Regions from separate parts of the Ruicaihuangia jiafui genome, predicted to be linked through region 1. Evidence: riboswitches for the same ligand, from Rfam matches in the RefSeq annotation. Region 1 holds a riboswitch; the other holds the start of a gene.
What was found. Region 1 has a riboswitch for glycine ahead of gcvT (glycine cleavage system aminomethyltransferase GcvT). Riboswitches for the same ligand answer to the same signal wherever they lie in the genome.
Positions count from the first base shown of each region.

Region 1 (14,634 bases):
TACCGGCTGACCCGCACCGAGCCGCTCTCGGAGCAGACGGCCACCATCAACCGTCCGCTGAGCGACCTTGAGGTGTTCGACTTCATCTACCAGGTGCTCGGCGTGTTCTTCGACCTGGTTCCGGTGGCCCTCGTGGTGTTCCTGCTCTGGCAGCCGAGCCGGCCGCGGCTGGGCCGGTTGGGGATCGATCTCACCCGCCCGGGACGGGACGCGCTCGGTGGGGTCGGGCTGGCGCTGATCATCGGGATTCCCGGGCTCGGCGTGTATCTCGGCGGGAAGGCGCTCGGCTGGACGACGACGGTGATTCCCACCGCGCTCGACACCTACTGGTGGACGGTGCCGGTGCTGTTCCTCGCGGCGCTGCGGGCCGGCATCACCGAAGAGGTGATCGCGGTCGGCTACCTGTTCGCGCGGTTGCGTGACCTCGGCTGGGGCACATGGCAGATCATCCTGGCGAGCGCGGCCCTGCGCGGCACCTACCACCTGTATCAGGGCTTCGGCCCGTTCATCGGCAACTTCGCGATGGGTCTGCTGTTCGGCTGGCTCTACCACCGCACGGGGCGGCTGCTTCCGCTGGTGATCGCGCACGTGCTGCTGGATGCCGCGATCTTCATCGGCTACCCGTGGGCGGCGGCCACCTTCCCCGACCTGTTCGGCCTGCCGGGCTGATCCGCTGGGCGCGCCACTCCGCTGGTTGAGGCGCGGCGCGAGCGTGCGAGCCCCGCGGGCTATTAGGTGGTTTCTGCTCGGACGGAGATCGGCCGCTCGGGAGGACGTTTTCTGGCGAAATCATCCTCCCGAGCTCGCTCTTGCCGCCCGAGCGTTCACGGACCACTGATTCTGCGGCACGGCCATGGGCGGCCTCCTCAACCAACGGGGAGGCCGCCACGCGGGGCGGCTTAGGCGAAGGCCTCGATCGGCGGGCAGGCGCAAACCAGGTTGCGGTCACCGAACGCCTGATCGATGCGGCGCACCGGCGGCCAGTATTTGCCCGATACAGCGCGCATCCGCTCCGCTCCGGTGTGTGACGCCGCCGCCGGGTAGACGGCTTCCTCGCGGGAGTACGGGTGCTCCCACTCCCCTTCGATGACGGACAGCGCGGTGTGCGGTGCGTTCACCAGCGGGTTATCGGCGGCGGGCCAACGCCCGGCTGCCACGGCATCCGCTTCGGCCTTGATCGCGATCATGGCGTCGATGAACCGGTCGATCTCGGCCAGGTCTTCGCTCTCGGTGGGCTCGACCATCAGGGTGCCGGCCACCGGGAACGACATCGTCGGGGCGTGGAATCCGTAGTCGACCAGCCGCTTGGCGACGTCGTCGTTGGAGATTCCGGTGGCTTCCTTCAGCGGACGCAGGTCGAGGATGCACTCGTGCGCCACCAGCCCGTTGTCGCCGGAGTAGAGCACCGGGAAGTGCTCGCCGAGCCGCGCGGCCACGTAGTTGGCCGACAGCACGGCGGCGCCGGTGGCGCGCTTCAGCCCCTCCGAGCCCATCATCCGCACGTAGGCCCAGGTGATCGGCAGGATCGACGGGCTGCCGTACGGGGCAGCGGACACCGGTCCACCGCCGTGCACCAGGGTGCCGGCGCGTCCGGTGCGCAGGTCGAATGCCGGATGCTGCGTGCTCTGCGCCATCGGATGGCCGGGCAGGTACGGGGCCAGGTGCCGCTTGGCCGCCACCGGTCCGACACCGGGGCCGCCGCCGCCGTGCGGGATACAGAAGGTCTTGTGCAGGTTCAGGTGCGAGACATCCCCGCCGAAGTCGCCGAACCGGGCGTAGCCGAGCAGCGCGTTCAGGTTCGCGCCGTCAACGTAGACCTGACCGCCGGCCTCGTGCACGGCATCCGTGATCGCCCGGATCTCGTGCTCGTACACGCCATGCGTGGACGGGTAGGTGATCATCAGCGCGGCAAGCGTGTCGCGGTGCGTGTCGATCTTGGCGTGTAGGTCGGCGAGGTCGACGTTGCCGAGCTCGTCGGTGGCGACCGGCACCACCCGCATGCCGGCCAGCACCGCGCTGGCGGCGTTGGTGCCGTGCGCGCTGGTCGGGATCAGGCAGGCGGTGCGGTCGAGGTCGCCGTTGGCGCGGTGGTAGCCGCGGATGGCGAGCAGACCCGCGAGTTCGCCCTGGCTGCCGGCGTTCGGCTGCAGCGACACCGTGTCGTAGCCGGTGACCTCGGCGAGCCAGGTCTCGAGGTGGCTGATCATCACGAGGTAACCCTCAACGTCAGCCGCGGGCGCGAACGGGTGAATGCTGGCGAACTCTGGCCAGGTGATCGCTTCCATCTCGCTGGCCGCGTTCAACTTCATGGTGCACGAGCCGAGCGGGATCATGCCGCGATCCAGCGCGTAATCCTTGTCGGCGAGGTACTTGAGGTAGCGCATCATGCTCGTCTCCGAGCGGTGCGTGTTGAACACCGGATGCGTCAGGTACTCGGTGTCGCGCAACAACTCGGCGGAGAACGCCCGCTCCGGTGCGTAGGAGAACCCGGCGTCCAGCCCGAACACCAGCGCCAGGTCGCCGTCGAGGCTGACGCCCGGCATGGTGTCGAGGCTCGCCTCGTCGAAGCTGATCCCCACCGTGTCGGCGTCCACGCGGTGCAGCGTGATGTCCTTCTCGAGCGCAGCGTCGATGATCTCGCTTGCCCGGCCGGGTACCCGCACGCGCAGGGTGTCGAAGAAGCTGTCGCTCTCGAGTTCGAACCCTGCGGCGGTGAGCCGCTGCGCGAATGCCTGCGCCTTGCTGTGCACGCGCTCGGCGATCCGCTTCAACCCGTCGGGCCCGTGGTAGACGGCGTACATCGACGCCATCACGGCGAGCAGCACCTGGGCGGTGCAGATGTTCGACGTTGCCTTCTCGCGGCGGATGTGCTGCTCGCGCGCCTGCAGGCTGAGCCGGTACGCCGAGTGGCCGTCGGCGTCCTTGCTGACGCCGACGAGTCGGCCGGGCAGCTGCCGTTCGAGGCCGGAGCGCACGGCCATGTAGCCGGCGTGCGGGCCGCCGAAGCCCATCGGCACGCCGAAGCGCTGGCTGGTGCCGACGGCGACGTCTGCGCCGAGGTCACCTGGCGCCTTGAGCAGGGTGAGGGCGAGCAGGTCGGCGGCGACGACAGCGAGGCCGCCCTGCTGCTGCATTTCTTCAATGACGGATGCCGGATTCCAGGCGTTGCCCGAGGCTCCGGGGTACTGGATGAAGATGCCGAAGGCGTCGGGGAGGTTCAACGAAGAGGAGGAGGCGGCGGCAAGCTGCGCGAGCGGCAGCTCGACCAGTTCGATGCCCACCGCGGCGGCGCGGCTGTGCAGCAGCGCCTTGGTCTGCGGCAGCGCGTCCTCGTCGACCACAAACACGTGCGACGTGGACTTCGAGGCGCGGCGGGCCAGCAGCATCCCCTCGACCACGGCGGTTCCCTCATCGAGCATGGACGCGTTCGCGGTCGCCATCCCGGTGAGGTCGCTCACCATCGTCTGGAAGTTGATCAGCGCTTCCAGGCGACCCTGCGAGATCTCCGGCTGGTATGGCGTGTACGCGGTGTACCAGCTGGGGTTCTCCAGCACATTGCGCTTGATCACGGCCGGCGTGATGGTGTCGTAGTAGCCGAGCCCGATCATCGAACGGCGCACCTTGTTGAAGCCCGCGATGGTGCGGAGCTCGGCGAGGGCCTCCCTCTCGGTGGCGGGCGCCGGGATGCTGGAGCTGTCGATCGGAGCCACGTGAATCGACGGCGGTACCGCAGCTTCGACCAGGGCTTCGACGCTCTTGTAACCCAGTGTGGCGAGCATGTGCTGCTCGGCGTCACCGTCGATTCCGACGTGACGGTCAGCGAAACCGGAGTGCATCGATTACGCCTCCAGCGCGGTGTACTGGTCGCGGGTGAGGAACCCGCCGTTCTCGAACACGCTGGGGTCGTCGACGCGCAGCTTGAACAGCCAGGCGCTGAACGCATCGCCGTTGAGCAGCTCGGGGGTGTCGATGACGGCGTCGTTGCGCTCCACGACCTCGCCGTTGGCGGGCGCGTACACCTCGCCGACCGACTTCGTCGACTCGACTTCACAGACCACGGTGCCGGCCTGCACTGTGGCGCCCACCTCTGGCAGTTCGACGAACACGACGTCGCCGAGCTGACCGGCGGCGTAATCAGTGATGCCGACGGTGACGACATCTCCCTCGACGAGCAACCACTCGTGCTGATCGGTGTATTTGAGGGCGGTGAGGTCGGTCATCAGGAGGCCTTTCGGTTGTAAAACGGCAGAGGGGTGACGGTGGCGGGGATGCGGCTGCCGCGCACGTCAATGAACAGTTCGGTTCCGGGGGCGGCCACCACCGGGTCGACATAGGCCAACGCGATCGGATGTCCCAGCGTCGGGGAGAGAGCGCCGGAGGTGATGCGACCCACGGGCTCCTCGTCGGTGCCGTAGAGCGCGTAGCCCTCGCGGCCGGCCCGGCGGCCCTCGGCGGTGAGGCCGACGAGCACCCGGGCGCCGTCCGGCGCTCCCGCTGCGATGGCGTCCTGGCCGACGAATCCGCCGGGCTTGTTCTGGTGCACGACACGGCCGAGGCCGGCCTGCACCGGCAGGATGTCGCGGCCGAGCTCGTGCCCGTACAGTGGCATGCCCGCCTCGAGCCGCAGCGTGTCGCGGGCCGCGAGGCCGGCGGGAACGAGACCCGATCCGGCGCCGACTTCGGCGATCGCGGTCCATAGGGCGGGAGCCGCCTCGGGCGACACATACAGTTCGAAGCCGTCTTCGCCGGTGTATCCGGTGCGGGCGATGAGCAGCTCGTGGTCGGCCCAGCGGGCGGGGGTGCTCCAGTAGTACTTGAGGTCGGCGAGCGGGGTGGTGAGGCCGTCGAGCTGCGGGGTGAGCTGCTCCAGGATCTCCTGCGCCTTCGGACCCTGCACCGCGATCAGAGCGACGTCGTCGCTCTCGTCGTACACCTCGCAGTCGAATTCGGCGGCGCGCTGGACGAGTTCGGCCGCGACATCCGCTCGATTTCCGGCGTTCGCGACCACCAGGAATCGGTCGTAGCCGGTGCGGTAGACGATGAGGTCGTCGATGATGCCGCCCTCGGGGGCGAGCAGCAGGCTGTACTTGGCCTGGTTCATGGCGATAGTCGACAGTCGCCCGGCGAGGGCGTAGTCCAGCGCGGCGCCGGCCTCGGGGCCGAGCACGACGATTTCGCCCATGTGCGAGATGTCGAACAGTCCGGCGGCGTCACGCACAGCGTGGTGCTCGGTGAGGTCGGAACTGTAGCGGACCGGCATCTGCCAGCCGCCGAAGTCGGTGAAAGTTGCGCCAGCCGCGACATGGATGTCGTGGAGCGGGGAATTTCGAATCGTCACGGAGTTCTCCAATGGTCGCTGAAAAGCGCGGGAACTCCCCCTCTGTCATTGGCCTGAGAGTTTCATCGCGCGTGGCGACTTTCACCGTGGGCGCAAATTGCGTCGCAATTCGCTTTTCAGAGTGGCCAGTCGATGCGGTACAACTACCTGAGAGATTGGCGGGGAGGCTTGCTCCTTCGGTGCTCTCCTGTGATCGGAGAGCTCTCCCGCATCGCGTTGCGGCCCAGTATGTGATTGTGCCCCCAGCATAGCAACCGGCACGGTCGCTCGCGGCCGGTTCACGGTCGCTCGCGGCGCGGTTCGCGGTGTCCTCGCCGCGCACTCGGGGTGCGGCACTAACATCACCTCATGGCATCCGGCACCACGCAGACCCGAGGCACCCTCGCCTCCTGGAACGACGAGCGTGGGTTCGGTTTCATCACGCCGGAGGACGGAAGCGCCGCGATCTTCGTGCACGCCACCGCGTTCGCGTCTCGTGCGGAGCGACCCCGCACCGGTGAATCGCTGCGCTTCGTGGTGGAGTCCGGCGCCGATGGCAAGCGGCGCGCGTCGCGGGTGGTGCGCGCCGGCGGGGCCGGCAGTGGGGCTGGCAGTGGGGCTGGCCACACAGCATCGGCGCCCGCGGCAGCCGGTCCGCGTGCGGCAACCGGCAGGGCACACTCCACCTCCGGCCGGCCGAGCCGGCCCGGCCATCCCAGCGCCTCGACTCCGGCCGGGCGTCGCGGCCGCGGTCCGGTGAATGTCATCGCGCTGTCGGCGATCGCGGCGTTCGCGGTGCTGTACTTCGTGACCGATGTGCTCTGGTCGGTGCCGTGGTGGTTCGCGGCGGTCTATCTGATCGCGAGTGTGCTCAGCGTCGTCGTCTATGCGGCGGACAAGTCGGCGGCGACCGCCGGCAACTGGCGGATCTCCGAGAGCACCCTGCTCTCGATCGGCCTGCTCGGCGGCTGGCCCGGTGCGATCATCGCCCAGCAGTTGCTGCGCCACAAGACCAAGAAGGCCTCGTTCCGGTTGGCGTTCTGGGGGACGGTGATGCTGAACGTGGTGGCGTTCGTGTTGCTGGCGTCGCCGCTGACGCCGCCGCTCTCGGCGGTGCCCGCCTTGTTCGGGTAGGTGGCGCTACTGGTCGTCGTCGCGGTGATTGCGGAAGTAGCGCACCGCCTGCCAGATCAGGACGACGAAGCCAGTGATGGCCGCCAGGCCGAACAGGATGTTGATCCAGGGCGGCGTACCGGGGGGTACGGGAATCGGGTACAGGGGCAACATGGTTCCACCCTGCCATCCGCGGGCGCATACTCGGCCGTAAACTCCCCGCATGGACAACCTTGATCACCGGATCATCGACCACCTCCGCCGAAACGCGCGGGCCAATTACGGCGACATCGGTGATGACATCGGGCTGTCGGCATCCGCGGTGAAACGGCGCGTTGACCGGCTCGTCGCCGACCGGGTGATCCGCGGGTTCACGGTGCAGGTCGACCCCGAGGTGGACGGGCTCGGCACCGAGGCGTACGTCGAGGTGTTCTGCCGTGGCACGGTGGCGCCCGGCGAGCTCAAGCGCATCCTGTTGAACGTGCCGGAGGTAGTGGAGGCCAGCACCGTGAGCGGCAGCGCGGATGCGATGATGCGGCTGCGCAGCCGTGACATCGCCGGGCTGGAGACGGCCCTGGAACGGGTGCGCGACCTGCCGCACGTCGACCACACCCGGAGTTCGATCGTGCTGTCGAAGCTGATCGAGCGCAACCGGGACTGACCGGTACAGTCTGGCGGCTACCCTGAGAACTCGACCGCGAGGGACGCGGTTGCAGAAAGGCTGACTGTGGAACTCACCGACCTGCGGCGTTTCACGGTGGTCGCCGAGCAGTCCAGCTTCGCCCAAGCGGCGCAGGCGCTGCAGCTGCCACCCTCGACGCTCGGCGCATCCATCGCGAAGCTGGAGCGCGAAGTCGGCGCGCCGCTGTTCGACCGCGAGGGCGGAACACTGCGACTGACGGATGACGGGACCGCGCTGCTCGCGACGGCGAAACGCCGTCTGGCTGCGGCGTCGGGGCGCGGCAAGGCCGACCCGGTGAACACCGGCGGCAAGGCGAAGGCGTCCAAGGGCAAGGGGCGTGCGCCCGAGGTCAAGGGACAACCCAAACCGGGCAAGCGCCGCCAGTCACGGTAGGGCTGCAGCCGCTAGCGCTACAGCTCGGTGACCTGGCCGGCGTCCACGCGCCAGTGCCGGTCGACGTGCACGTTGGCGAGCATCCGGCGATCGTGGGTCACCAACAGCAGCGCACCCTCGTATGACTCGAGCGCCTGCTCGAGCTGTTCGATCGCGGCGAGGTCGAGGTGGTTGGTGGGTTCGTCGAGCACCAGCACGTTGACGCCGCGCGCCTGCAGCAGGGCGAGTCCGGCGCGGGTGCGTTCACCCGGCGAGAGCGCGTCGACGGCGCGGGTGACGTGGTCGGCCTTCAGCCCGAACTTGGCGAGCAGCGTGCGCACCTCGCCAGCGGACAGCTCGGGCAGCTGCTCCTCGACCGAGTCGGCGAGCGGACGAGCGCCAGCCAGTTGCGCCCGCGCCTGATCGATCTCGCCGATCTGCACGCTCGCGCCGAGGCTCGCAGCACCGGCATCCGGTGTCTGGCGGCCAAGCAGTGCCCGCAGCAGCGTGGACTTGCCGGCGCCGTTTGGGCCGGTGATGCCGATGCGCTCGCCCGCGTTCACCTGCAGCGAGACGGGTCCGAGGGTGAAGTCGCCCTGCCGGAACACGGCCTCACTGAGCGTGGACACCACGGAACTGGAGCGCGGGGCCGAGCCGATGGTGAACTCCAGCTGCCACTCCTTGCGCGGCTCGTCCACCTCATCCAGGCGGGCGATCCGGCTTTCCATCTGCCGCACCTTCTGCGCCTGCTTCTCGCTCGACTCCGCGGATGCCTTGCGGCGGATCTTGTCGTTGTCCGGGGCCTTCTTCATCGCGTTGCGCACGCCCTGGCTCGACCACTCGCGCTGCGTTCTGGCCCGGCCCACCAGGTCGGCCTTCTTCTCGGCGAATGCGTCGTACGCGTCCCGCTTGTGCCTGCGCTCGGTCTCGCGCTCTTCCAGGTAGGAGTCGTACCCGCCACCGAACACGCGGTTGGCGTTCTGGGCGAGGTCGAGTTCCAGCACGCGGGTGACGCTGCGCGCCAGGAACTCGCGGTCGTGGCTGACGAGCACCGCTCCCCCGCGGAGTCCGGTGACGAACGACTCGAGCCGGTCCAGCCCGTCGAGGTCGAGGTCGTTGGTGGGCTCGTCGAGCAGCACGATGTCGAAGCGGGAGAGCAGGAGCGCGGCGAGCCCCACTCTGGCGGCCTGCCCGCCCGACAGTGATGTCATCAGCGTGCTGTTCGGCAGCCCGTCGAGGCCCAGGTCGGCGAGCACCACCGGGATGCGTTCGTCGAGGTCGGCGGCACCGCTCGCGAGCCACCGCTCGAGCGCGGCCGAGTACACGTCGGCCGGGTCGGCGCCGGTCGTGCCGTCATACGCTTCACCGAGCGCCGAGGCCGCGGCATCCATCTCCCTGGTCGCCTGAGCGCAACCGGTTCGCCGCGCAATGTATTCGGCGATGCTTTCCCCCGCGATGCGTTCGTGTTCCTGGGGCAGCCAGCCGACGAACGCGTCGCGCGGCGCCAGACTGACGGTTCCCGCCTGCGGTTCGAGGATGCCGGCGAGGATCCGCAGCAGGGTGGACTTGCCCGCACCGTTCACGCCGACGACACCGACGACGTCGCCGGGCGCGACGGTCAGATCCAGCGAATCGAACAGTGTGCGGTGGTCGTAGCCGCCGGCGAGCCCCTGGGCCACGAGTGTTGCAGTCATCCCACAACTTTAGGCAGTTCGCGTGGGGTCAGGTGCCCGCCGGCGGGTTCAGCAGCAGCTCGATCCGCTCGTCGAGGTAGCCGGCGAGGGGCACCGCCGCGTCGGCGGTGGTGGGGTTCCAGCGCACCACCGGCGTGTCTCCGCGGAGGAACAGCGGGCCGTCCGAGGCGCGCAGGATCGCGGCATCCAGCTCGATGGGTTCCGCATCGAAGTTCACCGTCTCGCCGCGAGCGAATTTGCCCTTGTACGCGGCGGCGCGGTAGCTGCGCCGGTTCTCGGCCGACACGGACTGGTACCCGGGATGCCCCGGCGCAACCGCGCGAGTGGTCGAGCCGACCCGGTAGAGCGTTCCGTCGTGGCCGAGCAGGAACACGCCGAGCCGCCAGACCCGTCCGAGCGGCTTCATGACGGCGTCTTTGGTGAACAGCAACACCCGCTTCGGCGGCACAAACTCGGCGAGCGCCTCGTCGTGCGCGTTGGCCGCGGCGAGCCGGTCGACGGCGCCGGCGATCAGGGCACGGATGTCGCGGACGATCCGGTCGTCAGGTACGTCAGCCACATCCGGAAGTCTAGGGCGGGCGCGTGTCGGGCCGTCGCGGCCGCAGCTGCCTTCTCGTGAGGTCTGGCAATTGGTGGCTCATTCGAATCGGGAAGAACCGAATGCCAGACCTCACGCGGAAGGGCGTGTCCGCTCGGCAACTACCTTTTCGTGAGGTCTGGCAATTGGTGGCTCATTCGAGTCGGGAAGAACCGAATGCCAGACCTCACGCGCGGGGTGGGCCACAGCGCCGCGCAGGCCGGTGGTTAGCTCTGGTGGGTGACCGCCTCGCGGTCGGCCCGGCGCGCCAGCAGCCGCTCGGCAAGCAGCGCCCCGGCGACGCCCACGGCATACGCCAACAGGTCCAGCGGCGCGAACGTGGTTCCGAGTAGCAGCCGGGCCGGAGGGAACAGCACGGCCAGCGCGGCGGGCAGCCCGGTCAGCTGGCCCAGCTCGATCAGCGCACACAGTCCGTATGCGATGCCGGCCAGGGCGGCCGGCGGCATCCGCGGGGCCAGCAGCGCGACCACGAGATAGGCCAGCACGGCGTAGAGCGCGTCGGCGGTGAAGTCCGCGGCGGCCCCGGCCAGGGTGAAGTGCACGAGCAACCCGGCCGCGGTCACGAGCACCCCGGCGAGCAGCGTACGCGGCCGCGAGCGCAGGACCGCGACATCCGGAGCACTGGTGTTCATCGTTTGAGGATAGCCAGCAGTGGTCAGCGGCCGGAGCGCGACCATTCGAGCAGCCGTTCCAGCGGCCAGGTGGTGATGATGCGCTCGGGTGGAACCTGGTTGCGGGCGGCGCGCTCGGCGCCGTAGGCGAGGAAGTCGAGTTGGCCCGGCGCGTGCGCGTCGGTGTCGATGCTGAACAGGCAGCCGGCGTCGAGCGCTTCCCGGATCAGTTCGTCTGGCGGATCCTGCCGCTCCGGCCGGGAGTTGATCTCGACCGCGACCTGGTGCTCGGCGCAGGCGGCGAACACCGCCGCCGAGTCGAACTCCGAGGGCGGGCGGGTGCCGCGTGACCCGGTGACCAGCCGCCCGGTGCAGTGGCCGAGCACGGTGGTGTGCGGATTACGGATGCCCCGCAGCATCCGCTCGGTCATGGTGGCGCGGTCGGACCGCAGCTTCGAGTGCACGCTGGCCACCACGATGTCGAGGCGGCCGAGCATCTCGGGCGTCTGGTCGAGCTCGCCGGTCTCAAGGATGTCGACCTCGATGCCTCGCAACAGGGTGAAGTCGTCGTGCTGGGCGTTGATCTCGGCGACGACCTCGAGTTGCTCGGTGAGCCGCTCGACGCTGAGCCCGTTGGCGATGGTGAGGTTCGGCGAGTGGTCGGTGAGGGCGAGGTACTCGCGCCCGAGGTTGCGCGCGGCGGCGACCATCAGCGGGATGGGTGAGCCGCCGTCTGACCACTCGCTGTGGCTGTGCAGGTCGCCGCGGAGGGCCGCCCGCAGCTCGGCCCCGCCCGCGGCCAGTGGCGCGGCGCCGCGTTCGCGCAGGTTCTCGAGGTAGTCGGGCACCTGACCGTCGACGGCCTGGCTGATCACCTCGAAGGTGCGCGCGCCGATCCCCTTCATCCGCTTCAGCCGGCCGTCGCGGGCCCGCGCGGCGAGGTCGTCCGCGTCGAGCGAGCCGATCGCGTCGGCGGCCTTGCGGAAGGCCTGCACTTTGAAGGTGGGCGCGAGTTCGCGTTCCAGCCAGAAGGCGATCTCGTTGAGCGCGTCGACGGGGTCCATGCACCCATCCTGCAGGGGCCGGGCGGCTGCGTCACGCGTCCGGGCTCGCGCGTTCGGCGATCCGGGTGGAACTGACGCGACCTAGTCGGTCAACGGCTTACGGCGGCGCCAGATGGTGAAGGCTGCTGCGGCGGCGAGCAGCAGAACGCCGGCCGCTGAGGCAATCACCGGTGTGGCGGATGTCGCGGACGCGGCATCCGCCTCGGTGACGGAGGCCACGCGCTTCGAGTCGAGCCGTGGGGCATCCGTTCCGAGCGTCGGCGCGGCGGTGGCCGCCGGGTCCTTGGGCTGCTCGATGACCGGGGCTTCGTCCACTGGCATCTCGGTGGGAGCAGGCGCCGGGGCCCGATCCGCGACCGGCACCGGGACCGGCGCCGGAGCCGGAGCTTCGGCTGCCGGGGCCTCGGGCACCGGAGCAGGGGCGGGCGCGGGAGCCGGCGCCTTGGGCGCTGGCGCGGGGGCCGGGGCGGGCGACGACCCGTACTTGCCGAACACCTGAACGCCCCAGGTGGTGCCGCCGGCCGAGACGAAGGCCACACCGATGTCGGTGAAGTCCCCGAGGATGTTAGCCCGGTGCCCAGACGAGTTCATCCACGCGTCGTGCATGGCCGCACCACTGGGCTGTCCCTGGGCCACGTTCTCGGCGGCCCTGGTCCAGCCGCCGGGGATCTGCCCGGAATAGTTCGGGTTGTGGCTCATCGACCCCGACGCGGCCATCTGGTTCGCCCAGGACAGTGCCACCTGGTCCATCGCCGAGTTGCGGTTCACCGCTCCGAGACCCGCCGAGGCTCTGGCCTGGTTGACCAGGCTGTGGACGGTGCCGTCCTCCGCCGCGTGCGCCGGGCGCGGGGCGACGAAGAATGCCCCGGCGACGACGGCCAGGGCGAGGACTGCGGTCAGTGTTCGGCGCGCAATAAGTCTCATTTGATGAACGAGAGTAGTCGGGCCGGCCTGTGCCCGCACTCAGTGTCGTCGCAGCTTCGTGGGCCTGGGCGGCTGATGCAGCGCGATGCTGCGGCGAGCGCCGTGCAAACGCACGAACGCCGCGGTTTCGGCGGCGGCGTTCGCACGAAACTGCGGCGCTCGGCCAGGGTCAGGGTGACCGTGCTGGCGGCGGGTGGTCAGGCCGGGGTGACCCGCGCCGGCCACCGGTGGTCAGGCGGGGGTGACCGTGCCGGCGGACCCGTCCACCGTGATGCTCTGCCCAGTGGACAGTCGGGTCGTGGCATCCGGAACCCCGACGACCGCAGGAATGCCGTACTCGCGCGCCACCACCGCGCCGTGGGAGTTGGCGCCGCCCATCTCCATCACCAGTCCCCCGGCGGTGAGGAACAGCGGGGTCCAGCCCGGGTCGGTGGACGGGGCCACGAGGATGTCACCCGGCTCCAGGTGTGCGCCGACCGGGTCGAGGATGACGCGGGCCGGTCCGGTGACCGATCCCGCCGAGGCCGGACTTCCGGTCAGCGCGCCTTCGGCGGCGGGGGCGGATGTCGCGGCCTCTGGTTCCGTGCCGTCCGAGAGCAGCACGCGCGGAATGTGCCGTCGGCGCAGCTCCTGCTCGTAGGCCAGCCGCCGCTCGGCGACCCGGTCGCGCAGGGCCGCACCGTGCACATCGGAACCGTGCAGCCCTTGTTCTGCCTCGGTGAGGTCGAGGAAGAACACGTCGTCGGGCTGGTCGATGCGGCCGGCGGCGGCGAGTTCGGTGCCCACGGTCAGCAACTCACTCCGCACCGTGCTGAGCGCGGTCACCAGCAAGTGTTTTGGCAGCTCCCGTAGCCCGGCGAACGCCCGGGTGCGGCGCAGGGCGGCGCTCACCACCACGCCACGCAGCCGACTGCGCCGTCGCGCCGCGCGCACGAGGGTCGCGGTGGCCCGCCGCGCCTCACGCTGCGCAGCGGCGAACTGCCGGTCGGGTGCCGCGTCGGACTCGGTCAGGCGCAGGTAATTGGCGAGCACGCCGACGATGTGCGTCGGGTCTTCCGACCAGCGCGGGATGCCCACGTCGATCTCCGCCACCGTGCGGATGCCGTGCCGCGCCAAGAACCCGGCGAGCCCGGTTTGCAGCGCCGCGGGCAGCGATCCGGCCCGGTACCGCTCGACCAGGCCGGCGGCGCTGGCTCCCGTGAACGCGGCGACGGATGCGGCATCCGCCCTGATCCGGGTGGCGAGCGCCCACAGGTCGAGGTCCATCTCGGTGGTCACGTTGTTCGGCAGCCCGCGCAGCACCGACTGCCAGGCCGCCTGCTGGGGCGACGCTTGCTGGCCCGGCGCCTCATCGACGGCTGCCAGCTTGTGGGCCAGCGCGAGCAGCGCGAAGCCGATGAGCGGCAGCGGAATGATGCTCGGCACAATCGGGAACAGCTCCCGGCCGAGGATGCGCTTGACCTCCTCGAGCCGCTGCAGCGCGGTGGCGTCATCCGGTATCGCGACAATGCGGCGCACGCTCGCGGTCGCGCGTCCCGCCCCGCGCAACGCGGCGGCCGGGGCGATCAGCGCCCGCAGCGCCACGAGCGGCGCGCCGACGGGGATCGCCACCCGGGCGACGTGCTCGATCAGCTTGCGCTTGCGCCGCTCGACGACGGAGAACCGGGGGTCGTCGAACAGTCCGCGCAGCACGGTCGCCGACCGCGCCTCCATCACGTCGAACACACGAGGCAGGATGCCGCGGCCCACCGCACTGCGCACGGCAGGGGTGACATCGACGAAGAACCGCTGGCCCGCCTCGGCATAGGGCGGCGGGCCGTTCAGCGGGTTGGCGACCGGGAATCCAGCAGCCGCCGCCACGGATGCGCCGATCAGCCGGAACGCCGCCAACCCCATCGGGGTGATCGGCCGGGTGAGGCCCTGCGCGAGAGTGAAGCAGAGGAAGATGCGGGCGCCGGGCGCCGGCTCACTGCGTCGCGGCACCGGGTAGAGGGTGGTGATCGGCCGGGCCTGGGTGAGCCAGAGCGTGCCGTCGGCGTCGATCGCCCACTCGGTGTCTTGCGGAGCGCCGTAGTGGCGCTCCACCCGCCGGCCGAGGGCGGCCAGGGCGCGCACCTGGTCGTCATCGAGGCTCGCCTCGGTCGCCTGTTGCTCATCCACGCGCTGCGTGCCGCCGCCCGGAGTGGAGCGGATGCTGACCCGCTTGTCGCCGATCCGGCGTTCCCTGATTCGGCCGGTGCCCGCCACCACGAAGTGATC
Region 1 covers NZ_CP061771.1:2,399,252-2,413,885, forward strand. The annotation lists gene HCT51_RS11520 (CPBP family intramembrane glutamic endopeptidase) at 1-669, shown strand, start outside; gene gcvP (aminomethyl-transferring glycine dehydrogenase) at 900-3,836, opposite strand; gene gcvH (glycine cleavage system protein GcvH) at 3,840-4,220, opposite strand; gene gcvT (glycine cleavage system aminomethyltransferase GcvT) at 4,220-5,338, opposite strand; glycine riboswitch at 5,374-5,463, opposite strand; glycine riboswitch at 5,464-5,557, opposite strand; gene HCT51_RS11540 (DUF1294 domain-containing protein) at 5,687-6,451, shown strand; gene HCT51_RS11545 (hypothetical protein) at 6,458-6,604, opposite strand; gene HCT51_RS11550 (Lrp/AsnC family transcriptional regulator) at 6,654-7,091, shown strand; gene HCT51_RS11555 (LysR family transcriptional regulator) at 7,158-7,505, shown strand; gene abc-f (ribosomal protection-like ABC-F family protein) at 7,523-9,178, opposite strand; gene HCT51_RS11565 (hypothetical protein) at 9,207-9,737, opposite strand; gene HCT51_RS11570 (ribosomal maturation YjgA family protein) at 9,983-10,408, opposite strand; gene HCT51_RS11575 (PHP domain-containing protein) at 10,432-11,451, opposite strand; gene HCT51_RS11580 (CAP domain-containing protein) at 11,533-12,375, opposite strand; gene HCT51_RS11585 (PEP/pyruvate-binding domain-containing protein) at 12,607-14,634, opposite strand, start outside.

Region 2 (14,634 bases), 1.5 Mb from region 1:
ACGTGCGCACCCCGCCCGTGGTCGATGGCGTGCCCGAGGCGCTCGCTGGGCTGACGGAACGCGAGCTCGATGTCGTGTCGGGCATCGCTCGCGGGTTGTCCAACGCCGAGATCGGGGCCGAGCTTCATCTCGGCGAAGCGACGATCAAGGCACACGTCAGCCACATCCTGGGCAAGCTCGACCTGCGTGATCGGGTGCAGGTGGTGGTCCTGGTGTACGAGTCGGGCTTTGTGACCGGGCAGCGCACCCAGCGCTGAAAGTTGATCGCGTGATCAACCTGGGGATGATGCCGCACCGACGGCCGCGCCAGTATGCTGACGCCGTGAAGCAGCGGTGGCTCCGGCGGGTGGTCGATGCGGTCTTCGCGGGCGCCCTGGCCGCGGTGGCCGTCGTCGAAATCTGGGTGCCGCTCGATTCGGCGTTCGGCAGCGGGTCTCCCACCCTGAGCACGGTGGTCGCCGTCATCCTGTGTCTGGCGTTGGCAGTTCGGCGCAGCTGGCCACTGGCCACCGCCCTCGTCGTGCTGCTGACGTGGCCGATCGTATTCAGCATTCAGCCCATCCTGTTGCTGTTCTGGGGCCAGCTGGTTCCGATGGCCGTCGCGACCTATTCCGTCGCGCGGTACGGCAGTTGGCGCGCCGGGCTGATCGGCGCGGGCGCCGGGGCGGCCTGCCTGCTGTTCTTCGACACCCAGGTGATGGAGATGCAGGAGCCGGGCGAGATCTTCTTCCACTGGATGGTGCTGATTCTCGCCTGGACGATCGGGCAGGTGGTCCGCAAGGCGGAGCGTCGCGCCGCCGAATCGCACCGGCGCGCCACCGAGATCGAGGTGCAGGCCCGCACCGTCACCCTGACGGCGATCGCCGAGGAGCGCGCCCGCATCGCGCGGGAACTGCACGACATCGTGGCGCACTCGGTGAGCATGATGGTGGTGCAAGCCGGCGCCGCCGAGCAGGTCGCCGACGACGACCCGGAATACACCCGTCGCGCGCTGGCGACGATCCGCACCACCGGTGCCGACGCGCTAGCCGAGATGCGCCGCCTGGTGTCGATGCTGCGCGAGCAGGATGGCGCGGGCGAGCTGCATCCGCAACCCGGAATCGACGGGCTCTCCGCCCTGGTTGAGGATGCGCGCTCCGGCGGGCTGACCGTCGGATTGCGGGTTGAAGGCGAACCGCGGATGCTGCCGACCGGGCTAGACCTGGCCGCCTACCGCATCGTGCAGGAGGCGTTGACGAACGTGCGGCGGCACGCGGCGGCGGAGCGAGCCGACGTGCTCGTGCGCTTTGCCGACGAGTCGCTGCACCTGGAGGTGCGCGACGACGGGGTGGGTGCCGCGACCGCGACCGCGACTGCGTCCGCCGGCGGGCACGGGCTGATCGGCATGCGGGAGCGGGCGGCGCTGTACGGCGGCCGGCTCGAGACGATCAGCGGGAGCGGCAGCGGCTTCCTCGTGCGCGCGGTGCTTCCCCTCGAGCCGGCGGCATCATGACACGGGTGCTGGTGGTCGACGACCAGGAGCTGGTGCGCGGCGGGTTCCGGCTGAGCGGCATGGCTTCGACGTGGTCGGCGAGGCTGGCGACGGGGTCGAAGCGGTGCAGCTGGCAGGCGTGCATCATCCGGACGTCGTCTTGATGGACATCCGGATGCCGCGGCTTGACGGCATCGAGGCCACGGCGCAACTCATGGCCGGGCCCGACCCGCGGCCGCGAGTGCTGGCGCTGACCACGTTCGATCTCGACGAATACGTGTACCGGGCGGTGCGTGCCGGTGCCAGCGGGTTCCTGCTGAAGGACGTGTCGCCGGCCGACCTGGTGCACGCGGTGACGGTGGTGGCGCGCGGCGACACCCTGCTTGCGTCGGCGGTGACCCGGCGGCTGCTCGAGCAGTTCTCGCCGCGGGTGGTGTCGGCGGCGGCGTCCGCGCTGAGCGATCGGGAAGCGGAGGTCGCCCGACTCGTGGCGCGCGGGTTGTCGAATGCGGATGTCGGCCGGCAGCTGTTCCTCAGTGAGGCCACGGTGAAGACCTACGTGTCCCGGCTGCTGGCCAAGCTCGAGCTGCGCGACCGGGTGCAGCTGGCGGTGTTCGCCTACGAGTCCGGGCTGGTGCAGGTGGGGTCGGGGTCGGCGGGGGTCTGACGGGTTTCGAAACGCGGCCGACTCCGTCGGGCGCAGCGAGAAAACCTACACGAAGCGGATCGCGGACTGCAGCCGAGTGCGCACCTCGAACAGGTCGGTGCCGCCGATGCGGTGGGCCCCGGGAAGTCCGTCGCGCAGCACCTGCAGCAGCCGCGATTGCTGCACCAGCGCGGTCACCGCTCCGCGCGAGGAGCCCAGTACTTCCACGCCCTCAGGCGACGCGTCATCCGGAACTACCAGCAGCTGGCCCGTGAATTTCACCTTCGCCGCCCGCGAGACCGACTTGGTGCGCAAGGCGAGCTCGTGCATGGGGCGCTCCCCCGCGACTGCCTCGCCGATCACCTCGCCGCGCTTGGTCTTCACCGGGGCGCCCCAGTCCTCAGATTGCACCGCGAACAGCCCGGTCGGCCCGAGCACGATCTGGTCGAGCTTTCCGGCATCCGTCGCCACGTCATGCCAGACGGTGTAGCCGATGCCGAGTGTCGCCACCGCGCGCGCCGTCGCCTCCTCGGCCAGAGCGTTCGCCAGCAGGTGCCGGATGTCGCGGGGCGCGGTGCGCACCAGTGCGGGATCGTACGGGTCGTCGAGAGGGACGCCTCGTCCCACCCATTCCCGCATCAGGGTGAGGTAGCGCTCGCGGGACCAGCCGCCGGGGTGCCCGTAGGAGCGGGCGGTCGGCCGAGTGTCCTGCCGCTTGCGCGGAGCGGCCGGGGCCCACACGTGTTCCTGCTGCTGGGTGCTGCGACCGCGGTCGTAGTTCGCCCGCGCCTCGGGCGTGCCCACCTTCTCCCAGGCCCGCTGCACCGCGTGGAATCGCACCGGGTTGCCGCCGGTGTCCGGGTGCGTGGCGCGCAGCATCTTGCGATACGCCTTGCGAAGCTCGTGCGTCGACGCGTCGGGGCTCACGCCGAGCACCTCGTACGGGCTCGCCGAGATCGGACTATCGGGCATCGGATCGCTTTCTGGCGGGATTGCACGTGAGTGCTGGTGTCTTGGACCTGTGTGCGGTGCCTTGAGAATATCGGGCACAGCCGTGCCGTAGCTGACGGCATCCACCATCCAGAGGCGAGCGCCTCAGCAGCCGAGTTCCGCAGTCGGTCCCCGCCGTCCTGACCCGTGAGTTAGCCGATTCGGCTAGACGTCACGGGCCATCGACGATTTCGAGCTAGCCGAGGACTGCCACGAGGCGACCGATGACTTCGCCGCGCTCGAGCTTTCCGATGCCCTCACCGATCTCGTCGAAGGAGATGGTGGTGACTCGGGACGAAAGCTTGCCGGCGGCGACGAGGTCCAGTACCGCGATGCAGTCCTCCTTCGTACCAGCTTGGGACCCGACAAGCTCCACCTCGTTGAGCGTGAGCTGCTGCAGGTTGATTTCGCCGCGGGCAACGCCCAGACCCACCTGAACAACACGGCCGCCACGACGAACCGTTTCGACAGCCGCATCGGTAGTGGTACCGAAGCCGGCGAAGTCGATGACGACGTCCAGCCCCTGATCGGAAAAGTCTCGGATGTCGGTTGAAACACCGGTTGCACCGAGGTCGCGCGCGACCTGGTGAACCTTCTCGTTGATTTCTGCGACATAAACGTCCGCGCCGGCAGCGAGGGCCGCTTGTGCGCCCATCATTCCGAGTCCACCCAGGCCGATAATGCCGACTTTGCTTCCCGCCGTAACCCGCCCCTGCACCATGACGGCATGGTAGGAGGTCATTCCAGCATCAGTGGCCGCTGCCGCCTGGTCGAAGGGCACGCTCTCCGGAACCGGAACAACGAGGCGCTCCAGCACCACTACTTGGGTAGCAAATCCACCGTTCTTCTCGGTGCCCGGCCCCTCAATAGCGGCCGGAATGGCGACCTTGTCGCCCACCTTGAAGTCGGCGACATCGGAGCCGACTGCCGAAACGATGCCAGCGATCTCGTGACCCAGGGTGATCGGACGGAACGGCAGCAGCGGGGTAAGGGTGCCGTCGAGGAAACCGACATCGCTGTGGCACAGACCGGCGGCCTTGACGTCGACGACGACCTCGTTTGCGGCTGGGGTTGGTGCCTCTACTTCGTTCAAAGTAAGTGGACTGCCAACTTCGACGAATTGCCATGCCTGCATGATGAAACCTTTCACGATAACGATGCCGCGAATCAGCGCCGGGACGGGCACCCGCGGCACGTCAAGCCTAGGCAGCACCGACGCCTTCCCGTGCCGGTGACATTCAGTAGCGTCTTATCTATGCCCACCCGACTGCTGCTGATCTCCGACACCCACGTGCCGAAACGGGCGCCCGCCCTGCCGGACAGCGTCTGGAGCGCGATCGATGCGGCCGATGTGGTGTTCCATGCCGGCGACTGGGTCAGCGTGGACCTGCTCGACCAGCTCGAATTGCGAGCAACGCGACTGGTCGGCGTGTACGGCAACAACGACGGCGACGACCTACGCGCCAGACTGCCCGAGATCGCGCGGACGGAAGTCGACGGGATCCGTTTCGCGATGATTCACGAGACCGGTCACGCCACGGGTCGTGAGGAGCGCGCCGACCAGCTGTTTCCGGATGTCGCCGTACTGGTGTTCGGGCATAGTCACATCCCGTGGGACAGCACCTCGCCCGGCGGCCTGCGCCTGCTGAACCCTGGCTCGCCCACCGACCGCAGGCGGCAGCCGGCGTGCACGTTCATGACCGCGGTCGCCGACGACGGCGTGCTGCGCGACGTCACCCTGCACGAGGTGTGACGGGCGCCCCACCTCGACTCGGAGCAAAAGAGGTGGGGCGCCGGCCGGCGCCCGCGACCGTCAGCGTCGAGCCGGCGAGCCGGTGCCCGCGTGGCCCGCACCCTGCGATGCAACGAACACAGCCTCGGTGCGCGACGTCGCCCCGAGCTTCCGCAAGATCGCCGAGACGTGCACCGAGGCCGTCTTGGCGCTGATGAACAGGCGCTCGCCGATTTGCCGGTTGCTAAGGCCCTGCGCGATCAGGTCGAGCACCTGACGCTCCCGCGCGGTGATCTCCGGCAGCTCGGCGGCGGGCCGCGGCGCCTCCGACAGTGTAAGTCCGGCACGCGAGGAGAACTCGTTCACGTGCCGGGTGATCAGCCGAGCACCGAGGGTGTTCGCGACATCCGCCGCCTGCCGCAACGAGTCGCGGGCCTCTTGCCGATCCCCCGCGGCGAACTGCGCCTGCCCGAGCCGGTACAGCGCGTACGGGCGCACGTGGGCGGGTCCTTCCCGGTCGAGCACACGCTGCCAGCCGGGCACGTCGTCGGCCAGTTCCGCGTCGAACAGCGCCGACCACAGCGGGTAGGTGGGCCAGACGGATGCCGCGTCGAGCGCCCGGCGGAACGGCTCAATGTCCGCGTCTGATGCTCCGCGCGCCACCAGCACGCGCGCCGCCACCGACAGCAGCGGCAGGTCGTACGCGGCGAGGCTCCGCCGGTCGGGCTCGATCAGCACGGCGACGTGCTGCCAGGCGTCGTCGAGGTCTCCCTGCTCCAGCGCTATCTCCGCCGCGACGCGGGCGACGGTGAGCCGTACCTGCACCTCGACGGCGCCGAGGGCAGCCATCCCGGAGCGCCAACCGCGATACAGCGACACCGCCGCATCGAGTTCGCCACGCCACAGCAGCGACCACAGCTTCGCGCGCCGCAGGTACGCGTTGAACGCGGTGGGGGTGGACATCGCCAGCGCCCGTTCGAGCAGGTTGTCGGCGCGATCCCAGTCGCCGACCGCGAACAACGGGTCGACCGCGTTCGACGACAGGATGATGCCGGTGCTGCGTTCCACGCCGAGTTCCCGGGCGCGCGCCATGCCCGCCTCGGCGAGCGCGAGTGCTTCGGTGAAGTTTCCGAGCAGGTACTGCACGTCGGAACTGTTCAGGTTGTGGCGGAGGAGCGCGGATCCATCGGCGTTCGCCAACTGGCCCGCCCGCTCAAGGTCGGCAAGGCCCGCGTCGATCTCGCCGCTGTGCACGCGCGACACCCCGCGCAGGTTCGCGGCGATCGACGCCTGCCGGTCGGTGCCGGCCTTCAGCGACAGGGTCAGGGCGTCGGTTGCCACCTCGATGGCCGACTCGTTCTGCGCTTGCACCATCAGCCTGCTGGCCAACTGGTTGAGCATGCTGGCGCGCACCTTGTCCATCCGGCCGGGTGGAACCAGCTCGAGCGCCTGCTCAAGCAGCGCCGCCGAACCGGGCCGACCCGAGGTGGCCAGATAGGACGCCTTGTCGCGCAACAGCCGGGCGTAGCGCACGTCGTCGTCCGCGGCATCCGGTTCAGCCAGGGCCAGATCGACGATGGCGATGGCGCGTTCTGAGTCGCCGGCGTCCAACAGGTTCGAGGCGGTGAGGGCGAGCAGCTGGACTTTGCCGAGGCCCGCGACGTCCGCGGCATCCGGCACCTGGTCCCACAGATTCAGGGCGCGCTCACCCATCTGCGAGGCGGTGATGTAGGCGTAGGAGGACTGGGCGTCATGCATGGCCTCGAGCGCCGTGACCAGCGCCTTGGCCGGGTTGTTCGCGGCAAGCCAGTGGTTGGCCACCTCGGTGGAGCCGCACGGGATGCCGCCGAAGTTCTCAAGCGCGGCCGCGTACCGGGAGTGGAACCGCACCCGCTCGCCCGGCAACAGTTCGGCGTGCACGGCCTCCCTGACCAAGGCGTGCCGAAACGCGTAACTGTTCTCGGTGATCACCAGCACGTTGGCGAGAACCGCCTCCCGGGCGGGTTCGTCGAGGTCGGCGCCTTCCGCCTCGGCCACCACCATCAGCAGGTCGTGGCGTACCGCGACGCCGCCTGCGGAGAGCAACCGCAGCAGCGACTGGGCGTGCGTGCTGAGCCGCTCATAGCGGGCGAGCAGCAGGTCGCGCAGGGTGTCGGGCAGCTCGTCGGATTCCGGCGCCGACAGCAGCTCCTCGACGAAGAACGGCACCCCGTCGCTGCGCTCGTACACGCTCTCGAGTACGAGCGGGTCGGGAAGGTGACCGAGGATGCATTCGATCTGCTCGCCGACCTCGTCGAGGGTGAGCCGGCGCAGCTCGAGCCGGTCGGACCGCCGCGACCGTTCCAGCTCGGACAGGAACCCGCGCAGCGGATGACCACGGTGCACATCGTCGCTGCGGTAGCTGAGCACGATCATGATCGGGCAGTCCGCGAGCGTGCGCTGCAGGAATCGCAGCACCGCAAGGGTGGCGCCGTCGGCCCAGTGCAGGTCTTCCACCACGATCACCAGCGGCTGCGCGCGAGAGATGTTCTCCAGCAGCACGGCGACGACCTCGTGCAGTCTCTCGGCACCGGAGGCCGAATGCTCGGGCATCTGTCCGCGCAGTTCGGGCAGCAGCACGGCGAGAGCGTCACGGCCGGGTCCGGCGGCCTCAAGCATGGTGTCAGCGCCGACCTGGCCGAGCAGGTCGTGCAGCATTCCGGTGATCGCGGCGTATGGCAGCGCGGACATGCCGAGGTCCACGCACTCACCGACCAGCACCCGGGCAGTGACGGATGCCTCGCGCTTGAACTCGGCGAGCAGCCGGGTCTTGCCGATGCCCGCCTCGCCGGCGATCACCACCGTGCGCGGTTGACCCTCGGCGGTCTCCGCCAGCATCTGACGCAAGGCCTGCGACTCGCGCGTGCGAGCAATCAGCGAGGGGCTCACGGCTCTCATGTTTTCATCGTGCCACGAACCGATGACACCGGCTGGACTCGATTGAATCGCGTTCATTCGACGCAGACCTGCTGGCGGGCGGCGGCGGGCGCTGATCCGCGTGCGGATGTCGGAGCGGGTACTGATCCGCGTGCGGGCTCGGCTGCCGGCCGACGCGTGATCTGGCGCACCGCCTCCAGGACGCGGCGCAGCGTGCGGCGCTCGCGAGCGGGCCGGGCCGGCTCCTCGGCCTGTCGTTCCCGCTGCCGACGCCGGTACTCAAGCTGCCGGGTGAGCTCCTGCTCCTCATACTTGTATACCTCGTATGAAACGACTGCTGGGTTGACCATCATGGTGTGCTCCTTGGATGTGTCGATGTACTCATCCTGATTTCTAAGGAGTGCCCACCAGATCGGGCGAATGCCTTATTTCGAGCCCGAATTGCGGCTTAGGCCGCCGGCGCTCCGCCGCTTCACCCCTGAATGGGGGCTGCCGGTTTCATGGGCGCTACCTCTATTGTCAGAAATCCATTCGACCGAGGGGGAGCGTCGACGTGACATCAGCCGACGACGGCGTCGAATCAATGACAATGAGCCGACGCCAGATGCGCGAGCAGCATCCAGAACTGTTCTGGGCGCGTGACAGAACGGATGCCGCGGCACCTGCCACATCCGCGGTGATCGAATTTGTTCCCGGCCATCTCGAAGGTTCGCCGGCGCGCGAAACCGCGCCGACACCTCACGTTGCCCAGGCACAGCCTGCACCCGCCGCGGCACCGATCGCCCCCTCCGTCACCGCGGTCGATGTGATTGAACCGCACCCGTTCGAGCAGCGTTTCGCCCCGGCGATCGCCGAGGCCAGCGCCGCGGCGAGCGCGTCGTTCAGCGAGCCGGCGCCCCAGCTGGCACACGAGTCGGAGCCAGAACCGCAGGCCGAAGCCGCGCCCGAGTTGGCGCCCGCACCGCAGCCCGAAGCCGCGCTCGAGTCGGCACCCGAATCGACACCGGAATCGTTCACTGAACCGGCACACGAATCAGTCGCGGAACTCTCCACCCCACCTGAGCAGTCGGCGGCGGAAAGCGATCTGGTCGCGTTCGCCGAGCTGTTCGATGGGCCAGCCATCGAGGAAGCCCCGGAGGACTCGCCGGAAGTCCCCGAGCACTCGGATGTCGCCGCAATGAATACCCCGCTCGTCACGCCGGAGGTGGACGACTCCCCCGCCGAGCCGACACAGACCGTCGACGCGGATGTCGCCCCGATCGCGACAGCGTTGGACGAGGCACCGCGGGACAGCCCGAACGCTGACCTGCCGCCCTTCTTCCCGGCACCCCCGGTCAGTGCGGCGCTCGGGTCAGCAGCGCTGGGCATCCCGCCCGTCACGCCTCGCCAGGCACCGGAATTCGTTCCCGCGCCCGCTGATGCCGGGTTGACCGCCGCACCCGCTGATGGCGCGTCATTTGCGACGCCAAGCTTGCCCACACCTGCCTGGGCGGCGCCTCAGCCGCTTCCCGCCGGGCCGGCATCCGAAGCGCCATTCCCCGCAGCACGGATCCCCGCACCAGCATTGGCAGCAGCGTCGACACCCGCACCGTCGGCAGCGCCATTCTCGGCCGCAGCGTTCTCCGCAGCACCTCCGGCAGCTCCGCCCGCAGCTCCGTTCTCGGCAGCACCTTCGGCAGCTCCGTTCGCTGCAGCACCTTTCGCTGGACCGGCATTTGCCGCACCCGCACAGGGCCCAGGACTTGCCGAGAAACCCACGGTCGCGACATCCGCAGCGCAGCCGTTCTCGCTCGATCTGCCGCCGGCTCCGGCACTGACCGCAGTGCGTCCGGTGGCGGTCCCCGACCTCTCCGGGTGGATCAAGCCCGGGCCAGAGCATGGGCGCACGGCATCCGTGTGGCTGCTGGTGTTCATGCCGATCCTGCAGGTCGCCGCGTTCATCGGCCTGCTGCTGGTGAACCCAGCTGCCCGTGAGCTGACGCCGACCGCCAACATCACGTCGGCCTTGCTCGCGTTCATGGGTTGGATCGTGCTCGCCGCGATGCTCGCCTGGCTGCTGGGGACGCTCGCCGTGCTCTGGATGGGATTCCGCGACCGGGCAGCGCTGCGCGCCCTCGGACACGAGAGAACCGCATCACCGTGGTGGACCCTGCTCAGCCCGGTGGTCTACCTGGCGATCCGCACCAATCACGTGCACAAGGCGACCGGTGGCGGAAGTTGGCCGCTCACCGTCTGGGTGATCCTCTACGTGCTGCCAGCCGTGGTGTTCACGGTGGTGCAGATCGTGGTGGCCGTCACCCGCAGCAGCTGAGCGCTCGCACCGGCCGCGGATTCAGCATGCCGCGGATTCAGCACGCCACGACGTTGACGGCCAGTCCGCCCATCGCGGTTTCCTTGTACTTGTAGCTCATGTCGGCGCCGGTCTCCCGCATCGTCGCGATCACCGCATCCAGCGATACGTGGTGTTTTCCGTCACCCCACAGCGCCATCTTGGCGGCGTTGATCGCTTTGCCTGCGGCGATCGCGTTTCGCTCGATGCAGGGAATCTGCACCAGCCCGCCGATGGGATCACAGGTCAGGCCGAGGTTGTGTTCCATCGCGATCTCCGCCGCGTTCTCCACCTGCTCCGGCGTACCGCCGAGGATCTCGGCAAGCCCCGCGGCCGCCATCGAGCATGCCGACCCGACCTCGCCCTGGCAGCCGACCTCGGCCCCGGACACCGAGGCATTCATCTTGAACAGTGAGCCGACCGCGGCGGCGGTCAGGAAAAACCGCTCAACAATTCCGTCCCGTTCGTCCTGGTCTGCCGCCCGCCCCTGGTCGGTGTAGTTCACCGCGTAATGCAACACCGCCGGGATGATTCCGGCGGCTCCGTTGGTGGGAGCGGTGACCAACCGGCCGCCGCTCGCATTCTCCTCGTTCACCGCCAGCGCGACGAGGTTGACCCACTCCTGCCAGAACTGCGGTGAGCGCTCGGGGTCTTGCCGTTCCAGGTGAGCCTGCAAATCGGGGGCCCGCCGCCGAACGTTCAGCGCACCAGGAAGCGTCCCCGAGCGAAGCACGGCGGATTGCTGGCATTCGATCATCGTGCGCCAGAGCCGGAGGATTCCCTCACGGATCTCGGACCGCTCCGTGGTGTGCAGCTCGTTGGCGAGCATGACATCGCTGATGCTGAGGTCGTGCTCAGCGCAGGCGGTCAGCAGTTCCTCTGCGGTGCGAAACGGGAACGGCGGGCTGAGCGCGGGCTCGTCGGCCGTCTCGGATGCGCTCTCGGTGACGATGAAACCGCCGCCGATCGAGTAGTAGGTTTCCTCGAGCAGCGATTCGCCGCGCACGTCGCGTGCCCGCAGGGTCATCGCGTTGGTATGGCGGCGCCGGATCGTGAGTGGTCGCAGCACGAACTCGTCCACCCGGCACGCCACCGATCGCAGGCCGTTGAGGGTGAGCGAGCCCGATGCGGTGATCGCAGTGGCCCGATGCTCTAGGTCGTCCTGGGTGATGGTTTCCGGGATAAAACCCTCGAGCCCGAGCAGGATCGCGGGGAACGTGCCGTGTCCGGCCCCGGTGGCCGCGAGCGAGCCGAATAGTTCCACCTGCACCGTCTGGACCTGGTCGATGTTGCCGCTGGCGCTGACCAGCTGGGCAAACTGTGCCGCGGCCAGCATGGGGCCTACAGTGTGCGAGCTGGATGGCCCGATGCCCGCCTTGAACAGGTCGAAGACGCCGATGTGCTCGTACCGGTCTGGCGCGTCCTGCTGTTTCGGCGCATCCTGCGGTGTTGCCGGCGTACCAGACATGTCGGAACTCCCATCCTCGGAGCCGAGGCTCCGCCTGAGTTCCTCCCCGCTCTGTGGTGGACCTGAGAGATTCAGCGCCCGTGTGGACGCCTTGCACCGCCGGTGAGCCCGGATGGGCTGCTTTTCAGAGTTGCCACACTGCGGCGGTACTGGGCCTGAGAGATTCCCGGGGAGGAATTTGCTCCTTCGGCGCCCGGACTGGGCTCTCCCGCTGCAGCGTAATGGCGTCTTCAATTATCACGCCGAAGCTATCGGGGAAAGACCGGCCGCGCAAGGAACGAGGGTGATCAGTACAGGAAGATCGGCAGCCACTCGGGGTTGTGCGCATGCACAAGCACGAGGAACACCACCAGGTCGAACAGCAGGTGCACGCTCACCACGTAACTGAGCGACTTCACCCGCGAGAAGATCCAGCCCTGCAGCAGCGCGAACGGAATGGTCAGCAACGGACCCCAGCTTCGGTAGCCCAACTCCCAGAGGAACGACACGAAGATCACGGCCTGCAGCAGGTTCGCCTGCCAGAGCGGGAAATGTCGGCGCAGCAGGGTAAACACCACGCAGATGAAGAACAGCTCGTCCCAGATGCCGACCACGTTCACCCCGACGAACAGGCGCGCCAGCTCATCGGGCTCGTGGATCGCCGGCCAATTCTGGTACGCCCCGGAGCCGATGAAATAGGTCGGCAGGATGGCCCAGCCGAGCAGCACGACGATCACCAGATACCAGCGTTCCAGCCGGGTCCAGCGCCGCCCGGTGTTCACCGGGAACCGAATCGTGTGCGTGCGGTAGCCGAACCGGTCGATCAGGTACGGAACCAGCACCGCGAGCGCCAGCACCGCGCCCATCAGCAGCATGTTGCCGTAACTGATGTCGGCTGCCACCGATATGGTGCTGATGATCACGAGCCCGAGCCCGATCAGCACGAGGTCGTTGAACAGCGCGCGCCGCGGGAGCGCCAGCGCGAGGCTCAGCCCGAGGGTGACGTAGCCGGCGACCTGCAGGTCGAGACCGAACAGCAGGACTGCGGATGTCGCGACGCCGGCTGCCGGCACGAGCGCCCACGATACCCGCGGCGGAGCGTCTGTCGCGGTTGTCGTCACGCCATCCAGCATGTCGCGCCCGGGCCGGGGTGTCGAGTCTTGCGAGCGGGCGAGCCCTCCCAAAAGTTCAGGAATCCGGGTCGCGCGACGAGCACCGAACCCGGAGTTCCCGCGAGACAGCAACCGCCCGCCGACGTGGTTTCCTGAATTTTCGACGTGGCGGGGTCTGGAGCAGCGACATCCGCCGTCGTCAAGGTCTTGGCGTTTGTGCACTTCGGGTGGACACTAAGGCATGCCAACAGCGACGATGACCGCGGCCCAGCGGAAGACATTTGGACAACTGCTGCGCACTGAGCGCGAGGAACTCGACCAACAGATCCTCGCGTTGAGCGGCGAACTCCAGGAGGTGCTCGACTCCCGCGGCGAGGCCTCGGCGGACGACGAGCACGACCCGGAGGGCCCGACGATGACCGCGGAATGGTCAACACTCTCCGGTGTCCACGGGGACGTGCTCGCCCATCGGGACGCCGTCGACCGTGCTATCGCCCGCATCGACGCGGGAACCTACGGCACCTGCCTGCGCTGCGGCCAGCAGATCTCCCGGGAGCGGCTGCGCGCGCGCCCGTCTGCCGATCTCTGCATCGACTGCGCACGCGCCACGGAGCCGCACCGCTACTGACGGGTTGCGCTAGCGCGGCGGCGCCAACTACTCGAGCGTGCCGAGGATCCGATCAGCGAGGTCGCGCAGCTGCCCGTCGGTCGCGGTCACTCCGGACTGCTCGCAGCGTTCCCGCAACAGGGCGAGCACCGATTCGTGCGCGGCCCCGAGCTTCACATCGGACCGCACCTGCTCGGCGATTCCGATCAGTCGCTCCTGGTTGGTGGCATCCGTCGCGCCGTCTTCTACTGGTTCAGTCTGAAACTCACCCATCACCCCATGGTTGCGGATGCCGCGGACACTGTCCACCGTTGGCAGAATGTGGGCATGGCCACTTCCGTGCTCGCGATTCTCAATCAGCCCTCGACGGATGCCGCGGCCCACGCGCCCGGAGCACCCCCCTTCGCCCTGGCCGACCCCGATGCGCCGCACGTCACCGTGTCGGATCTGGGCGTCACCCGCGGTGACGGAATCTTCGAGACCATCGGTGTCGGCAACGGCCACCCGCAGGCGCTCGAGGCGCATCTGCGACGGTTCGCCCACTCGGCCGAGCTGCTGGACCTGCCGGCGCCGGACACCGACGCCTGGCGTGCGGCGATTCTGGCCGTGATCGACGCCCTCGGCCCGGTGGCGGAGGCCTCGATCAAGACCGTGATGACGCGTGGGGTCGAGGGCGACGGTCGGCCGACCGGCTGGGTGCACGGCAGCGTGTCGCCCGACTACACCGAGCAGCGCACCACCGGCATCCGGGTGGTGACGCTGGACCGCGGCTTCACCCACGACGTGCAGACCCGCTCGCCGTGGTTGCTCGCCGGCGCCAAGTCCCTGTCGTACGCGATCAACCGGGCCGTGCTGCGCGAGGCGGAACGGCGCGGCGCCGACGACGTGATCTTCGTCTCCAGCGACGGCTTCGTGCTCGAGGGCCCCACCTCCAGCGTGCTCGCGCGCCGCGGGACCACCCTGATCACACCCGGCACCGGCCTCGGCATCCTCGACGGCACCACGCAGGGCAACATCTTCCGGTTCGCCGGCGAGCAGCACCTCGACACCGCATTCGAGCTGCTCACCGTGAAACAGCTCGCGCGAATGGATGCACTCTGGCTGGTTTCGAGCGTCCGGCATGCCGCGCCGATCAACACGCTCGACGGGTCGCCGATGCCGGTCGACGCGGAGCTGACTTTGGCGATGAATGAGTTCCTGCGGCGACCCGAGGGGTAGCGTGCGCGTCTCGTCCGCGAACGGAGGGGTAGCGCGCGCTTCACCCGCGAGGGCAGGGATGCGGGTTCGGTGGTTCTGTGGTTCGGTGGTTCGCGGGGCCACTGTGGTTCGGCTAAGAGGAGATGGGGGCGACACGCCTATTTCCGTGGCATCCTGACTCGGTGTG
Region 2 covers NZ_CP061771.1:887,017-901,650, reverse strand. The annotation lists gene HCT51_RS04310 (response regulator) at 1-257, shown strand, start outside; gene HCT51_RS04305 (sensor histidine kinase) at 323-1,492, shown strand; gene HCT51_RS04300 (response regulator) at 1,563-2,138, shown strand; gene HCT51_RS04295 (J domain-containing protein) at 2,184-3,089, opposite strand; gene HCT51_RS04290 (zinc-binding dehydrogenase) at 3,304-4,293, opposite strand; gene HCT51_RS04285 (metallophosphoesterase family protein) at 4,363-4,860, shown strand; gene HCT51_RS04280 (ATP-binding protein) at 4,921-7,776, opposite strand; gene HCT51_RS04275 (hypothetical protein) at 7,830-8,108, opposite strand; gene HCT51_RS04270 (hypothetical protein) at 8,309-10,066, shown strand; gene HCT51_RS04265 (L-serine ammonia-lyase) at 10,104-11,552, opposite strand; glycine riboswitch at 11,594-11,686, opposite strand; glycine riboswitch at 11,687-11,773, opposite strand; gene HCT51_RS04260 (CPBP family intramembrane glutamic endopeptidase) at 11,840-12,652, opposite strand; gene HCT51_RS04255 (TraR/DksA family transcriptional regulator) at 12,885-13,271, shown strand; gene HCT51_RS04250 (hypothetical protein) at 13,299-13,559, opposite strand; gene HCT51_RS04245 (aminodeoxychorismate lyase) at 13,578-14,468, shown strand.
Region 2: linked by a shared signal. The riboswitch ahead of HCT51_RS04265 (L-serine ammonia-lyase) and the one ahead of gcvT (glycine cleavage system aminomethyltransferase GcvT) in region 1 are both predicted to bind glycine.